DNA from 3 places in the Paenibacillus sp. FSL H8-0548 genome. Region 2 is predicted to be linked to each of the others. Evidence: riboswitches for the same ligand, from Rfam matches in the RefSeq annotation. Region 2 holds a riboswitch; each other region holds the start of a gene.
What was found. A riboswitch is a leader RNA that binds a small molecule or an ion and turns the genes downstream of it on or off. The one in region 2 is predicted to bind thiamine pyrophosphate.

Region 1 (5,672 bases), 1.5 Mb from region 2:
TTTAGGCAGCAGCCCCCAGCCTAACAGCATCGTCAAAATTGGAGCAATCGCTATGATAGGCACGTTTTGCGACAATACGAGCAGCGGGTATACCGCCCCTCGTACGCCAGGAATTAAATGCAGCAAAGCGGCGAGCACGAAGCCCACCGCTGTTCCTCCTGCAAAACCTAACAAAGTTAGCGTTACAGTTGCCTCTGTATGCTCCATTAGCCGAGGCCAAATCCGAATGGCCTCCTCCACAATGGATATGGGCGATGGAAGCAACCAATCCTGAAATAGCCCTAGCTCCAATAAAGCCTGCCAGCAAGCCAGCAACAAAATCATCAGCGCTGCTGGCGGCCATATTTTCGACCAAGCGCTTTTCTTATTGCCCATCTGGATATTTCTCCAGCAGCCTGCCCATCGAAGCTCCATTGGCTGGATTGTAGTAAATTTTGATTTGTGAAATAACAGACGGACAGCCCATCTCCGTCATCGCCTCGCTCATAGACTGCACGACGCTTAGCAGATGACTAAGCTCACCCTCCATCGTCGTTTCAAGCGGTGCAACGCGGTATGGTACTCCTGCTGCTTTAATGATTTCAATAGCCCGATCCACATAAGGAAGTACGCTCTCTCCCCCTGGTGTTGTCGGCAATATTTGAATGCTTACTAGTGCGTTTGCCACTATGGTTTCCTTCTTTCTCTTCGTTGTTATCATAGGCGGTAAACCCGCTTCATCTGCTCTTACTCAGGCAAAAACTCATTCGTGAACGCTTTGTCTGCTTCAAGCTCCTTCTCCAGCAGCTTGTGCGCGTACATCCAGCTTGCGTAGTTTTCCCAAACGGAAAGCTTCTGCTCGCCCCAACGCGGCGCGTCATCTTGATATTTGGAGCTGAGCCACGTTTGACTGGCACGTACAAGGTCCGCATTGAGGTCTGGTTCTGCTTTCATTAAAATTTCTGCAGCATCCGCAGCATTGCTGATTGCATACTGATAGCCTTTGGAAGCCGCAGCAGTGAACGCTTTGACCAGCTCTGGCTGATCCTTAATCAGCGCTTCGCTGGTCGTTAGCACAGGTGTATAATAATCCAGCTTATCGCTGTAATCGGTCAAATAAAGCATATTGATCTTCTCACCGCGAAGTTCTGCCTCCACACCTGTCCATCCATAAAAAATCCAAGCAAAATCAATATCGCGCTTCACCGCTGAGAAAAAATCGCTGTCGCCGATGCTAATCAGATTCACTTTGCTGACGTCTGCTCCCTTTTCCAGCATCAGTGATTGAATGACCGCCTCCTCGACCGGAGCACCCCAGCCACCGTAGGTCTTGCCTTCAAATTTTTCCGGTGAATCGATCCCTTTCGCAAGCGGGGATGCAAAACCTGAGGTGTTGTGCTGTATGACCGCAGCGATCGAAACGAGCGGCACGCCAGCGATTCTAGCCATCGTCACCGACTCTTGATAGCTTACGCCAAATTGCGCTTTTCCAGATGCCACCATCTGGTCTGCACCGCTTTGACCGGGCTGAATAATTTCTACATCTAAGCCCTGCTCCTTAAAAAAACCTTTATCTCTAGCTACATAAAGTCCGGTATGATTCGTATTTGGCGTCCAGTCCAGCACAACCTGCACCTTCGCAAGCGGCTTGTCCGCTCCCGCTTCTTGCGGCGCCGTATTGTTATTTGCTCCGCAGCCTGCCAGCGCCAATACGAGCACGAGCATAGCCATGGCACTCTTCCATGATAATTGTCTTGCGTTCCTCTGCTTCATGTTCTCCTTGTTCCCCTCTCACTGCCTCAATTTGTATCTGGTGACGATGCCTCATTAGTATCCGGATCAGCAAAATAAAGAAAAAGACGCCCTCCTGATTCGGAGGACGCCATGTCATTGGCTGCGCAGCTGGCTGTTGCAGGCAAAGTCTAGATCGTTTTGATCGAGCATGCCTATCAACAGAGCTTATGTCCCTACGCTGGCATTATCCAGATCAGGTACGGTCGAAAACAGATTAGTTTTCCTCTCAGCTAGGTGCTCCTAGCTCCCGGATACTATTAAGTTGTATGTCACTGTAAATATACAGACATTTTTTTAAACAGTCAAATTCATTTTTTAATTTTAGTCCCGATAGATAGGTTCATGTTCACGACATCCCTGTTCCTCGGCTGCATAAGGCATTCGTCCAAACGCCAGCAAATAGTCGGCCGTAAGCTCCCTTGCCATGACCCCATCCGCGAGCTGCTCCAACTGGCCAATATAAGCAAGCTCCTCCTGCGGTTTGTTCTCAGTAGGCGTCACCTTCACAAAAGTAAAACCAGCTATTAAGTAAAGCTTGTTGAGCTGCTGAGTCGTATATTGCATACTTGCCTGGCGCTGCGCCTCTGCATTCATAGGATCTAAATATTTTCTGATATTGCCAAAATAAAGCCGGTTCGCGAAGCAGCCAACCACCCAGCCGCCCGGCCTAAGCAGGCTAACTAGCCGCTTCATCGTCTCCGGTGATCCGTAAGTATGTGCATCACTGACGATGATGCCATCCAGCCCCTCTGCTGGCAGCAGCCAGTCCTCCGGCTCACTAGAGCGGAATACGGTCATTCCTGAAGTTTCAGCAATTGTCGCGGCCAGCTCATTTTGCTCCACGCCGTACCATCTTGCCGTAAGAAATGGCTTCTTCAAATAAAGAGCTGCAGCTCCGCAGCCGCAGCCAAGCTCCATGATCGAGCAGGCTTTCCTTTTATATTCATGGGATTCCCGCTGAATGACTGTACTAATGTCCTTGCGCATAAACGTTATATCACTTGGATAAAAGCCCCATTTCCTCATAAAAACTTTACTATTCCCCTTAAATCTCTCCTGGAACTCTGCTGGATCTGCGGAGCTCGCAGTATTTTCCCCGCTCGAATGTATGAACGTATCTCCACCGAGCATTAGCCTATAGCCTGCCAGCCGCAGCCGCAAGCTGTAGTCATCAACTTCAAAATCGCTCATATCGAAGCTCTCGTCCAGCGGCCCCGCCTGCTCCCATGCCTCTCGTCTTATCAGCAGACAATAGCTAACCAGCTTGATGCACTCCTCCCACTTTGCTTTATCGGGAAGCGCATGCAGTGCACAAGCGTATAGCTCCATTTCCTCTATCGTCTTGTAGGGAACTGTTATAGCTGTCCAATACGAGTCTGAATTCGTTACAGGGCTAACTGCTCCAATCCGATCATCACTCCGCAAGCAGCGCTTTAATCCGTCCAGCCAGCCTGGCGTTACGATCATATCGTGATTGAGCAGCATAAGAAGCTCTCCTGAGGCCGCAGCAAGCCCTATATTGCAGCCCTTAGAGGAGCCGACATTGCATCCGTTATCAATCACAAGAATGCCGCCTTGTTTTTTGGCCCATTGCACAGTACCATCAATCGATCCGTTATCTACAATAATAAGCTCATAGGAGCCTCGTTCCGTATGCCGCTGTATGCTCTCTACGCATTGCTTCGTGTAATCAAGCTCATTGCAAGTAACGAGAACTATGCTTGTTATGCATTTGTCATCGCTCACGCGTATCCTCCTCAAGCGAGCGTAAACGGCTTACGCAGTCCTTCGGCGGCACAAGCCCGTTTCGCGGTGAAATATACGCAGCTTTCCTATATTTCAAGGTGAAACGGCTGTCGCCGGCCTTATGGCGGTGGCGTGTTTCATTCCGGAGAAATATAGAGAAAGTATGACGAAATGATACTTTCCTATATTTTAAAATATGTCACCACTTCCGTTTCGGTGAAAACGGGAAGCTAACTACCCGGCCGCAATGCTGCTTTTATATTTTTTCCGAATACCCACAATGAGCATAAGCAGCGGCAACACAATTTGAAATATAGGAACGAACTTCAGCGTAATTTCAAGTCCAATCCACATGTGATATGTATTGTTCGTCTCTAGAAAGGAAGCTCCGTAAATAACAATTCCTATGGGCAGCACGCAATAACGATAGGCTATACCGGTTACGGCCTTGAAAGTGAATACTGATGCCATATACATAGCAGTCATTTTGACATAAAGACCAATAAACAAAAGCAGCGTCACCGTAACGTCCAGCCGCTCCAAAATATTAGCAATTCTAATCAATTGCACAACCTCAAGCAGCGGAAGCGCTGTAAGAGCAGCAAGCTCTGGTCCTAGAACACACAGCGTGAGCACATTCATAAGAATAAGGAAAACGGATACGCAGATATAGGCCCAATAAGACACTCGGCCAATTATTTTCTTCTCACTTACATGCTTCCAAAAAACGAAAAAAACGACCATTTGTCCAAAGGGGAATGACAGCAAATCGGGGAAGGCCACCTTCATGACAGGCAGCAACCCATTTTCTAAAATCGGCAGCAAATTTGTAATTTGGGGCAATCGAGTAATGAACAGCAGCACGAGAAGAAAACCATAGCTGATCGCCGCAATTGGAAACAGCAGCTGCACGACGCGTACAAATACTTCGAGTCCCTTGCTGACCGTGTATGCGGCAACGCTAATGATGAGCAGCATAATTATCCACCTCGGAGTAGAGGTAAGCAGTGCCATCACGGTTAGCTCGCCGACGTCCCGTACATTGCGCATCGATTCATACGCGAACCATAAAGCGTATAGAAGTCCAACAAACCCTCCGAGATAGCGTCCAAAATGCATAATATACAGCTCGGCCAGCTCGGACTCCGGAGAACGCTTCTGGATGTGAACATACATCACAGCCAGCAGCAGACCGGCAATTGCAGCCAATATCATCGCGATCCATGCGTCCTGCTTAGCCTTGATGCCTAGTTCAAACAAAGGCGTACTGCCGATCAAAAAAACGATAATAAATACAGAAAGCTGACTTTTCCCGATCTGCTGCATAGCTTCCTCCTTTCTGTTTATGAGCCGCGCTTTTTCTGTGACATCTTAAAACTGCTTCCGCTCAGGCCCGTTGAATTCAGCTTCACTTTTATCGATAGCTTTACTTCCGTGCTTGGAAACAGCTCCGACCAGCTATCGCTTGTTTTTGACCATTGCTTCGGATATTTTTGATGAATGACGCTCCCAAAGCCTATGACATCTGCTTTATATTTGCGAACAGCCTTCCAGCCCTTCTCCATAATGGCAGTTATCTCGCCTTCGATGAGCTTCTCAACCTCTTCGACCTGCTTCGGATCTGCTAGATCGCCTTGGCAATCGTACTCGAGCAGAGTTCCTTCTGCTTGCACATCCACATGCATAATCCATTTGCCGTTCGCCGGCTCGGGGCGAAGCTTAGTTCTCGCATGCGTAATTCTAACTGATGAGCCTCTCTGTCCCTTCCCATTCTCCGCACATGTAAAGGGGATCGTCGTTTTCTTTACATGATTGGATAGCCACATCACGCCTTCGCTTTCATCGTTGTTAATCCAGCCAATCAGCTTATCGCCCGAAATCAGCCCCAGATCAAATAATCTCACCTTAGCGGGTGTACTTGTTCTAGTGAGCTGCTCCGTGCTATCTATACTCTCATTCGTCCCGGCAATGACGAGTCCTGGTATTGCGGTGGCATGCACCGGACCCAGCAAATCCAGCAGCACCTGATGTATCGTCATTTCGCGGAAAGTAGAGCTGTTCATTTCCTCATTCATGGTCATGCGCTGAATCGCTGCAGCTGGAATTTTTTCAAGCGGAACGAGCTGCTCCAGCATGCGGCGCGCGCTTCCCTT
Region 2 (5,672 bases):
TTTTCTCATCTTTCTGTTCTATATGACGATCAGCCAGGTAATGGAACGCCAAATGGTGAATACGAGTGAAAATTATGCGAAGTATGTGACACAGCAAATCGAGTCTTCCCTTCAAAATATTGAACGGCTAATGATTGGAGAAATCAACAATAATAAAGATTTGAAAAGGTTTTTGTATCAATTGGACGATGATGAGGATAGCAACCCATATATTATCGAGAGACGATTGTCCACTAAGTTTAATGCTTTTATGATTGATTTTCCATTAATTAGCTCCATCTATATGGTGCGTACCGCAGATCAGAAAGTGCTGAGCACCAGCGCCTCACTTTCCTTGGACAGCTTCGGTGATCATGCATTCGTAAATCAATTGCTAGCAGGTGATATACCGCATGAATGGACGGGGAGTAGGCCTTATCAATTATTTTTAACGAAGTCAGACTCTTATCCTGTTGTTTCCTTAGTCATGAAGATACCGCTGCTTTCCAATCCTAGCGGCTTACTTGTTGTAAATGTTTCCACAAGTGCCATCAAGAAGATGGTTCAGGATATGAACACCCAAAACGTTAGCATTACGACTGTGTATGACCAGAAGGGCCAAGCCATTGTTGATGTCGCTGGAGATAATAGCGACCCTATATCCTCTTTTCATTCCGATTATACGAACTGGGAAATTCGTAATGGGATAAAGGATAAATTCAATTACGGCATTGTTACAAACCTATATTATGGTTGGGTTGCTTTGGGAATTATCTCCATATTATTTGCAACGGTAGTTATTATTTATTTGGCCAGAAAATATACCTCTCCGATCGACAGCATGATGAGCGGAATCACGCAATACATAAAATCAAAATCGGGCGAGCTTCCCGATATACTTAACGATAATCCGCGCTTTATTGATAAAGCGGTCAATCATCTGATTGAACTAGCTAATCAATATAGTGATGTGAATAAAGAGAATGCTCTGTATCGAAGGAAACAGTTTTTTATCGAGCTCATTAGCGGAGAACAACTGATGGATTCGGCACAAAGCGAGAAACAGTTTCTTTTTTTCAATAAGTTAGTACATGGTAAAAACTTCCACATAGGTATAATTGAAATTGATAAATATAGTGATTTCTGCAATGTTTATAGCTCGCGTGATCAGTATTTAATTAAATATGTGATGTCTAATGTAGTGGAGGAAATTGCTGAATCCAGAAATGCCTATGTATGGGCGGAGTGGCTGGAGAATGGTCGACTGACCATGTTAATTCAGATGAACGGTGAACATGAGCTGACAAACACGAGTATAAGTGAGATAGGCAACAAGATTAGAATATGGATTAAGGAGAATCTTGACTATTCCGTTTCGATTGGAATGGGTTCGGCGGTGAGCGAGCTGACGGATGCTGCGCAATCCTTCGATGAAGCAGAAGAAGCATTATCCTATAAAACCTCGGTTGGAGGAAACAGAGTTATTGCTTATTGGGAGCTGGAAGACAATGTTCATTCGGGGATGTTCGAGCAGCTGCAGCTTATAAGAGATATTGCGGAGTCATTCAAGCATCGTAACGCGGCCTGGAAAAGCAGCTTTATACAATTAATGGAGGTTGTACAGAGCAAGTATTTTCAACTCCAGGATATCGTTAATTTACTGAACTTTATGATCTTCCATATATCTAAAGAGGTCTCGGAGCTTCCTACGCCCTATCAAGAGATTTGGAATCGTACCATGACGGAATTGAACCGCGAATTGAAATCAATTGATTCCGTTGATGACTTGCGTGAAGCTTTTATTGCTTTGTTAGGCTCGGCAACTGAGCAGATGGAGAAGCTCCGGGTCGGTCGCATCAGTCAAGAGTTAATACATGAAATAAAAGAATATATCGAGCAAAACTTTAATGATCCGGATCTATCCCTGCAGCTGCTTAGTGATCGATTCAACATCAACCAAAGCTATTTAAGTAGATTGTTCAAGGATGAATTCAGCGAGAATTTTGTTGATTATTTGACTCGTATACGTATTGCACATGCCAAGCAGCTATTGAAGACGACGGATGATCTCATTCAAGATATTTCGATTCAAGTAGGGTATCTTCATTATTTTTCATTTAATCGGGTATTCAAGAGGGTCGTCGGAGTGACGCCTGGCGAATATAGGAAACAATCATGCGATGCGAGAACGTAGTCTATTTATTTTCATATTGCCATTTGGAAAAGCGTAGGCTATAGTTGTTTTAACTTCATATGGAGTACGGGTGCTGGATTTAGTCCGGCTGAGATTGGGACCGTTTGTCCCTGACCGTTAATCTGAACCAGGTAATGCTGGCGTAGAGAACGTATCGAATCGTAACCATTCGTGTATTCTCGAATGGTTTTTTCTATTGCCCACACCTGTTTCTCATGAAAAGGGGAAGCAAAAACGATGCAGGAAAGTTTAATTGCAAGGCTGCAGCAAGAGGCAGAGGAGAGGCAGGAGGAGCTATTTGCACTGCTATCGAAGCTGATCGCTTATCCGACAGTCAGCCCTCCGGCGCGTAACACGATGAAGGCACAGCAGTTTGTGGAAGAGCAGCTTCGAGCAAGCGGATTTGAGACGGAGCTGTGGGAGGTTTATCCCGGTGATCCAAACGTAACGGGCCTTAAACGCGGCTCACAGCGCGAGTCCTACCGCAGCTTGCTGCTGAATGGCCACATCGATGTTGCTGAGGTAGGTGACAGTGGGAAATGGCAGCGTAACCCGTTCGAGCTGACGGTTGAGGCCGGCAGAGCTTATGGGCGAGGCACAGCGGATATGAAGGGCGGAGTCGCAGCATTATTATTTGCGATTAAGCTGCTGAACGAGGCTGGAGTAGAGTTAAAAGGGGATCTGCTGTTTCAATCGGTCATTGGCGAGGAAGCCGGGGAAGCTGGAACGAGAGCTTGCATGGAACGGGGCTGCAGCGCGGATTTTGCGATTGTCGCTGATACAAGCGAAATGGCTATTCAAGGACAAGGCGGCGTCATTACCGGCTGGGTGACCGTGCAAAGTCCGGTCACCTATCATGACGGTATGCGATCGCGGATGATTCATGCGGGCGGCGGCGTACAAGGAGCCAGTGCGATAGAGAAAATGGTCAAGCTGATTGAAGGACTACAGGAGCTGGAGCGTCACTGGGCAGTGACGAAGTCTTATCCAGACTTTCCAGCGGGCTCCAATACGATTAATCCGGCGGTCATTGAAGGCGGCCGTCATGCGGCATTTATTGCCGACCGTTGTGCGTTATGGATAACGGTTCATTTCTACCCTGACGAGGATTACGAATCAGTAGCTGCAGAAATTGAAAGTCACCTGCTAAAGGTTGCTGAAGCTGATCCGTGGCTTCGCAAGCATCCGCCGTCTTTTCGCTGGGGTGGCCGTTCAATGATAGAGGAGCAAGGAGAAATATTTCCTTCGCTGACGCTGGACACGAATGAAGATGGGCTGCAAGCACTTGCCGCAGCTCACACGAAGCAGCTCGGTGCTGCTCCGACGATTGGCATGAGCCCAAGCGTGACGGATGCAGGCTGGATCGGAAGAGCGGGTATACCTACCGTAATCTATGGACCAGGGGAGCTTCGCCATGCTCACGCCGTCGATGAAAGCATCGACGTTCGCGAGCTTGTGGAATATGCAAAGGTCATGATTGCTTTCATTGCGGAGTGGTGCAATCAAGCAAAGCCGGAAAGCGAGGTCAACTAACTAATGGGAAGTGAAGCAGCAGTGGAGCGTTTTAGTGAGAGGCTGTACCGCGTGGTTCAGCCGATATGGGAAAGCTGTCATGCGCATCCGTTCTTGAAGGGGCTCAGAGAAGGGACGCTTGAGCTTGAGCGGTTCATTTATTATATGAAACAGGATTATGTGTATTTGATCGATTATGCCAAAATGTTCGCACTAGGCAGCATAAAGGCACGTGATTTGGAGACGATGAGCAAGCTTGCGGAGCTTCTGCATTCTACGTTGAATGTGGAGATGGAGCTGCATCGCCAGTACGCTGAGCGTTTTGGAATAAGCCGTGATGAGCTGGAGGCAACGAAGCCGGCACCGACAACCATCGCGTATACGAAGTATATGCTTGATGCGGCGCAGGGCTCGCTTGCTGAAGTAGTGGCTGCGCTGCTCCCATGCATGTGGAGCTATTGCGAGATTGGAACGACGTTTGCTAAATATCCAGGAGCGCTTGAGCATCCGCTATACCGGGAATGGATTTTAATGTACAGCTCGGAGGATTTCGGCGAGCTTACGGAGTGGACGATAAAGCTTATGGATCGGCTCGCTGAAGGCTTGCCGGAGCGGGAGCTCGCGCAGCTTGAGGAGCTCTTTGTAACAACATCCAAATTCGAATATATGTTTTGGGATATGGCTGATCGGCAAGAGGAGTGGCCGATTTGAGCGGAGTAAGTCCAAGCGATGCGAGCAGGAGCTCGATTGCTTTGTCAGTGGAAGGACTCACTTACGCCTTTGGAGAAGGTAGACCATTATTTAACGGACTCGGCTTCGATATCCGTGAAGGAGAGTTTGTGTCCTTCCTCGCGCCAAGCGGAATGGGGAAAACAACGCTGTTTCGGCTGCTGGCGGGTTTACTTTCCCCTCAGGCTGGAACGATTAAGCTTGGTATGGGAGACGGAGGAGCTTCAGCAGCGGGAAGCCGCCGTTCTGGGCGGATTGGCTATATGCCGCAGCGAGACAGTCTTATGCCGTGGCGAAGCGTGCTTGATAATGCGGCGCTTGGCCTGGAGCTTGCGGGCTGCTCGAAAAAAGAAGCCAGGCGGCGTGTGTTTGAGCTGCTGCCGGCCTTTGGGCTTTCGGGTACGGAGGCGAAGCGTCCGCATGAGCTGTCAGGCGGCATGCGCCAGCGCGTCTCGTTCCTTCGCTCTATGCTGAGCGGAGGTGACCTGCTGCTGCTCGACGAGCCGTTCAGCGCATTGGATGCGATGACGCGTGTAAGCATGCAGGAATGGCTGCTTCAGGTGTGGGAGCAGCATCGCAAAACGATATTGTTCATCACGCATGATATTGATGAGGCGCTGCTTCTCTCTGATCGGGTGCTGGTTGCGGCGGAATCGCCGGTTTCCAGCTTGAAGGAGCTTGTCATTTCACTGCCGAGGCCAAGAACCTATGAAGCCGTTCTAAATGATTCCTTTATTCAATTAAAACGTCAAGCGCTTGAGCTTCTAGGCAAGGGGGCTGGCGGATGGGGAGGCGCAGAATGATGAAGCAGCGAGTGCTGATAAGTCTTCCTTCTATTCTATTTGTCCTGCTGCTCGCACTCTTATGGGAAATAGCGACCCGGGTGCTGGCGATTCCCCATTACATTATTCCCAAGCTGTCTGACGTACTTATTTCTATTTGGGAGAATCGCTTGCTGCTTGGCAAGCACTTCGCTGTAACTTTGGGAGAGGCTTTGCTAGGTCTTAGCATTTCCATCGTATTCGGTACGCTCGCAGCAATCTGGATCGAAGGGTCGGGCCTTGCAAAAAAGACGATCTACCCGCTTATCGTTGCATCTCAAACGATTCCGATTATTGCGTTATCGCCAATTATGGTCATGTGGTTCGGTTATGAAATATGGAGCAAGGTGGCCGTCGTTATTCTATTCACCTTTTTCCCGATTGCAGTGAACACGGCAGACGGCTTCCGTTCGGCAGATTCTGGCATAGGAGAGGTG
Region 3 (5,672 bases), 2.7 Mb from region 2:
GCTTATTTCAATATTCGAACGCCAACTACAATGTGCTTGGGGCATTGGTACAGGCCGTTTCAGGTCAGCCCTATGGGGAGTATATGAAGTCTCATATCTTTGAACCGCTAGGGATGAAGAATACAGCGGCGTCCTACGTGGAGGCTGTCAAGCTAGGGCTGTCAGATGGACATCAATCGCTGTTCGGTTGGATGATCACGACAAGCCCGAAGGAGAGGCCCGCTGACATACCATCAGGGTATATTAAAGCAAGCGCGGAGGATATGACAAGGTATTTAATCGCGCAGATGAATGGCGGTGCTTTCGCGGGCAAGCAAGTTGTATCGACGCAAAGTATAGCTTTAATGCAGGGTGAGCAGGGTGTTTTAATAGAGGATGACAGGTATTACGGAATGGGCTGGATGAAGCGAGGGAATTCGATTTCTCATGATGGCGGGGTTGAAAATTTCCAATCTAATATGTTGATCGATGGGGACATCGGAATCGTGATTTTATTGAATAAAAATGATGCTTTTGTTTTTGGTGCCGAAGTTATGACTGAGGGTGTGCGGGCAATTATGGATGGTCAGGAGCCATCGCTTGAAGAGCTCCCAACCGCTAGCGGAGGCAGCTGGGCAATGCGGATAATTGGATTATTAATTATATTGTTCGTAATTCGATCCATTTATGTTGCTGCTGCTTGGAACAAGGTCTTTAAATACACGCACATATCGATTACGCTGCAGGCCGTTTCTATCGGACTTTTTCATCTCATTATTCCTGTATTTATATTGTTTGTGCTGCCAACGCTTCTACAAACGCCTTGGCAGCTGATGTTTGCCATGATACCGGGTATATCGCAGCTGGTGTATATGGCGTCCATTACTCTGCTAGCATTCGGAACAGCCAAATTAATGCTGCTTTTCAAGAGTATTAGCTTGAAGAAGGTTTGATTCCATTATCGGTCCCTTACCTGAGGAAGGAGCAGCCGTGTTGTTGTGCACATTTGGTGAACGCCAGGTGGTATTAGGTCTATTTTGCTATTATTAGCACTAGACCTGCTGCCCCGCCCGTAATCTGCGCTGATACGCAAAGTGATTCGTTGGACCATGTCCAGCACCAAAGCCAAGCTGATCTTCAATAGCGGCTTGAATGAAGGCTTTGGCTGTCACTATTGCTTCGTGTACGGATTTTCCTTGTGCGATCTCAGCGGTTGCGGCAGCAGAGAAGGTGCATCCAGTACCATGCGTGTGGACGGTGTTAATTCGAGTGCTCTCCAAATACTCGAAGCTTTGCCCATCGTAGATCAGATCGACAAGCGGCTCGCTTTCTTTGGTATGACCACCCTTAATGACGATATAACGAGAGCCCATTTGAAACAGACGTTTCGCTGCTTCCTCGCGGTCTTGAAGCGTACGAATGGGCATCCTTGCGAGCAGCTCAGCTTCAGGGATATTGGGTGTAGTGATGAGCGCAAGCGGCAGCAGATGCTTGATCAGGGATTGAATAGCTTCCTGCTGAAGGAGGGGGGAGCCGCCTTTGGCTACCATAACAGGATCAATAATTAGGTTCTGCCATTTATATTGTTTGATTTTGGCGGCGACGATCTCAATGATTTCTGTACTAAAGAGCATTCCCGTCTTAAGCGCGTCAGGCTCCAAATCCTCCCCGATGGCATTCAGCTGTCCACGAACGGCAGCAGCGTCCATGGGATAGACACCTTGAACACCGAGTGTGTTTTGCGCGGTTACAGCGGTAATGACAGACATGCCAAAGGCACCGAGCTCCTGAAAGGTTTTTAGATCGGCTTGGATGCCTGCGCCGCCGCCGCTGTCTGAGCCTGCTATGGTTAATGCTTTATATATTTTCATTATGCTTCCTCCTTAAATAGCTGCTTGAGTCTAGCTTCTCGCTTAAGTGTACAGGCAGATATGATTGACAATTGGTCAATAAATGCTGTTTGAAAGCTGCCGGGCCCTTGTTCCTTGCTCGCTTCATAAGCCTTCTCAGCAGCAAGGCCATAGAATGCTACTGCTTCGGCTGCTGCAACAACGCTGGCATTCACGCCGACGGCCAGAAATGCGCCAACTACTGAGCTTAGCAAGCAGCCTGCTCCGGTGATTTTGGTTAGAAGCGGATGGCCATTGCTAACGAGAAAGGTGACCTCGCCATCGGTAATAACATCCTCTTTGCCGGTAATGACAACGATACATCCGAGCTTGCGTGCTGTTATTTGCGCTAATGCGACAGTGTCACCATCCCCAGTGCCGGCGTCTACCCCCTTGATCGTCCAGCTCTCGCCAGCAATATGAGCGATTTCGGCAACGTTTCCTCTCAATACAGCAATCTTTACGCCCGCAATAATTTTGTGGGCGGAGGCGGTACGATAAGCTGTAGCCCCTGCTCCAACAGGATCAAATACGACAGGAACATGATGTTCATTGGCCGACTTACCGGCAATCAAGCAGGCTTGTACGATTTGCTCATCTAATGTGCCGATATTAAGGACAACGGCACTTGCCATTTTTGCGACATCGGCGACCTCCTCGTGGGCATAAGCCATAAAGGGAGATGCGCCTAAAGCAAGCAGCCCATTAGCGGTAAAATTGGCGACGACGATGTTGGTAATGTTGTGAATGAGTGGATTTTGCTCGCGAACCTTATTTAGAAAATTCATGTAATGGTTCCTCCTGATTGATTAGAGTAAGCTCTAATGACTGACTAGAAGAAGTATTTTCTCCAAAAATGAATAAGACCCGCTCATTTCCGAAGGGAAATGAGCGGGTCTTATTATCCAGCTAGGTTCTAAGCGCTTGGATGATCCTGCTCCACTTCCCTCCGCTGGAATGATCCAGATCAGGTTCCAAGGGTCCAGAGCATGCGCTCTATCTCAGCCGTTAAACTCCCCTAGTGAATAAAATATTCAATTTGTATTTTTTCTACTATAGCATACACTGGAGAGATGTAAACCATATTTATATGAAAAGGTGATATAACATTGAAAAATTTACTCGTTACCGGCTATCGTGCGCATGAGCTTAATATTTTCAGCCAGAAGCATGAAGGAATCGTTTATATAAAAAAAGCGCTGACCAGCAAGCTTATACCCTTCATTGAGGATGGACTGGAATGGGTCATTACCCCTGGTCAATATGGGGTTGATCTTTGGGCGTGCGAGGTGGTCATTGAATTAAAAGAAAAATATCCGCAGCTGAAGCTTTCTATTATTACGGCCTATAGCAATCAGGAAGAAAAGTGGAAGGACGATAAAAAAGAGTTTTACGAGCAGGTATTAAAAGGAGTCGATTATTATGCATCGATAAGCAATCAGCCGTATGACGGCATATGGCAGTTCACAGCACGGGACGAGCTGCTGTTCCGGAAGACGGATGGCATTTTGCTCGTTTATGATGAGGACGCAGGCGAGGGCAGCCCAAAGTTTTTCAAGCAAAAAGCGTTAAAGAAGCAGCAGGCAGAGGGCTATGAGTACATTAGCATCAGCTCGGAGGATATCCAAAGCATTGCTGACGATGACCGGCTTTATTCAGAGAATTAAAGAAGGCCGTAGAGAGGGGGAATTAACCCCTTCTCACCCAATCCGCTGCATGAACTCCCGAGGGGAGACACCTTCTACCTTTTTGAAAACCTTGCTGAAATAAAAGGAGCTCTCGAACCCGAGCTTCTGCGAAATTTCATATACTCGCCCTTCGCCGCGCAGCATCATTTCTTTGGCAGCCGCAATTTTGGTTTCGGTTATATATTCCACATAATTGATCTTAGCAATTTTGGAGAAAAGATGGCTTAAATAGTTCGGACTGAAGTTAAATACGTCAGCAACCTGATTTAGAGAAAGCTTCTGATTCAGATTTCTCTTAATGTAATCCTGTACGTTTTTGACCAGCTGTTCCTTGTAGCTTTGCTTTCTGGAGGATAGCAAATCACAGCAGCCATCGCGAAACTCGATCAGCCAGTCTACGATTCCGTCAATGGTATGCTTTCGGTAGAGAGCGCGATAGCCCTCCGGCTCCTTCTCAAAGATCTGCTCTACCATATTTTCTCCATCCGCAAGCAAAGAAGTAGCCATATATAAAACGTTGCAGGCTGCATCGGTTGCAGGCACAAGCAAGTCCGAGCGGCCCTCAAAGGTTTCGATTAACTTCGTTATAATAGCATGCAGCGTAGCGGTATCGATTTCTTCAAAGGCACGCCGTATTTCGGAGCGAGATTCGGAAAAATCGAACAGCACCGGTGTCTGACTGGCAATCTCAGCTTGGGAGAAAAAGACGAATCCATTTGCTTGCAGGGCAGCAGGTAGCACCTTTCGGGCAGCCACATAGCTTTCCCGAATGAAGTAAGGATCTTCAACCGCAAATCCGATCGCTCCTATGATGACAACATTGAAGTAACTATGCAGAACCATGGCCATACTGGCAAGCAGCTGTTGAATTTCCGGCATCCACTGCTGAGGATCTGTTGCGGTAACAGGCAGTGTAATGGCAAAGTTGCGCAGGTCGAGACTCGTTACATGGCAAGGCCTTACAGCCGACAAGGTATCTTTGGCCATTTGTACCGTACTGGAGCATAAGGCGACCAGCTTATCTCCCCGGGGAGGCACGGTATCTGGGCCTAATATGCGGCAGGTGCAAACGACATAGGCTGCTTCGGATAAATCGACAGCGAGATCTTCTTTTTGCAGAAGATACTGGTTTTTATTTTCAAACAAATTATTGTATAAACGGATAAAAAATTTATCCCGCTGCTCTTGCAAGGTGCTGCGATGAATCATCGCCGGATGAACGTCAGAGCTTTTGTAGTCTCCAATGATAGCAGTAACCTTCTTGATGGAGTTCTCCAGCGTCTGCGGTGTCAGGTCCAGCTTGACCAAATAATCTACAGCCTGTACCTTTATGGCGGCGTGTGCGTATTCAAACTCCTCATAGCTGGTCAGGATGATGAAAAGTGGAAGCCTGCCATGCTTTTCTCGCACGGATTCGGCAACCTCCAAGCCGCTTTTCACTGGCATTTTGATATCGGTTATCACAATGTCCGGCTGCAAGGATTCAATCATTTCTTCTTCCTGGGCGCCGTTATGTGCAATCCCGACAATTTCAATATTATACTTCTCCCATTTCAGCATGGACTGCAAACCGATACAGACCAAAGCTTCATCATCAGCGATCAGCAGCTTAATCATAGCCTTCACTCCCTGCCTATTTGGCTAAACTATTCCTTCGTAGGGAAGGGGACCAAAATGCTCATCCTCGTATAAACCCCCAGCTTGCTTTCAATAGACAGACCGTATTTGTCGCCAAAAGCGAGACGCAAACGCTCATTTACGCTTCGAAGCCCTATATTTTTCAATAAACCGTTCCCTTCAACTGCCTCGTCGGAGAGGATAGAGGAGATTTGCTCGTCAGGCATCCCGACTCCGTTATCTTCAATCGTTATTAAAATGTCTTTGCTTTCGCATTGGACAACCGAAACGGTGATATGTCCTCTGCCTTTGGGCTCAACCCCGTGAAAAATCGCATTTTCAACCAAAGGCTGCAAAGAAAAACGGGGAATAGGGGCCATAAGCAAGGCTTCGTCAGGAACCTTCATCTCCATGGTAATCGTGCTGCCGTAGCGGTATTTTTGAATGATAAAATAGTCGCCCAGCAAATCGAGTTCATCCTTCAGCTGCACTACTTTTC

Region 1: it holds a riboswitch for thiamine pyrophosphate, as region 2 does, so the genes downstream of both, MHI37_RS13870 (ABC transporter substrate-binding protein) here and MHI37_RS07810 (acetylornithine deacetylase) in region 2, are expected to answer to the same signal.
Region 3: it holds a riboswitch for thiamine pyrophosphate, as region 2 does, so the genes downstream of both, thiM (hydroxyethylthiazole kinase) here and MHI37_RS07810 (acetylornithine deacetylase) in region 2, are expected to answer to the same signal.

The regions. Positions count from the first base shown of each region.
Region 1 covers NZ_CP152049.1:3,336,290-3,341,961, reverse strand. The annotation lists gene MHI37_RS13880 (ABC transporter permease) at 1-375, opposite strand, end outside; gene MHI37_RS13875 (MTH1187 family thiamine-binding protein) at 365-667, opposite strand; gene MHI37_RS13870 (ABC transporter substrate-binding protein) at 727-1,752, opposite strand; TPP riboswitch at 1,926-2,034, opposite strand; gene MHI37_RS13865 (glycosyltransferase) at 2,095-3,519, opposite strand; gene MHI37_RS13860 (endospore germination permease) at 3,754-4,845, opposite strand; gene MHI37_RS13855 (Ger(x)C family spore germination protein) at 4,863-5,672, opposite strand, start outside.
Region 2 covers NZ_CP152049.1:1,841,014-1,846,685, forward strand. The annotation lists gene MHI37_RS07805 (helix-turn-helix domain-containing protein) at 1-2,173, shown strand, start outside; TPP riboswitch at 2,230-2,339, shown strand; gene MHI37_RS07810 (acetylornithine deacetylase) at 2,411-3,706, shown strand; gene tenA (thiaminase II) at 3,710-4,396, shown strand; gene MHI37_RS07820 (ABC transporter ATP-binding protein) at 4,393-5,217, shown strand; gene MHI37_RS07825 (ABC transporter permease) at 5,214-5,672, shown strand, end outside.
Region 3 covers NZ_CP152049.1:4,558,283-4,563,954, reverse strand. The annotation lists gene MHI37_RS20005 (serine hydrolase domain-containing protein) at 1-932, shown strand, start outside; gene thiD (bifunctional hydroxymethylpyrimidine kinase/phosphomethylpyrimidine kinase) at 1,032-1,850, opposite strand; gene thiM (hydroxyethylthiazole kinase) at 1,850-2,656, opposite strand; TPP riboswitch at 2,796-2,898, opposite strand; gene MHI37_RS19990 (DUF1273 domain-containing protein) at 2,978-3,535, shown strand; gene MHI37_RS19985 (response regulator) at 3,569-5,173, opposite strand; gene MHI37_RS19980 (sensor histidine kinase) at 5,203-5,672, opposite strand, start outside.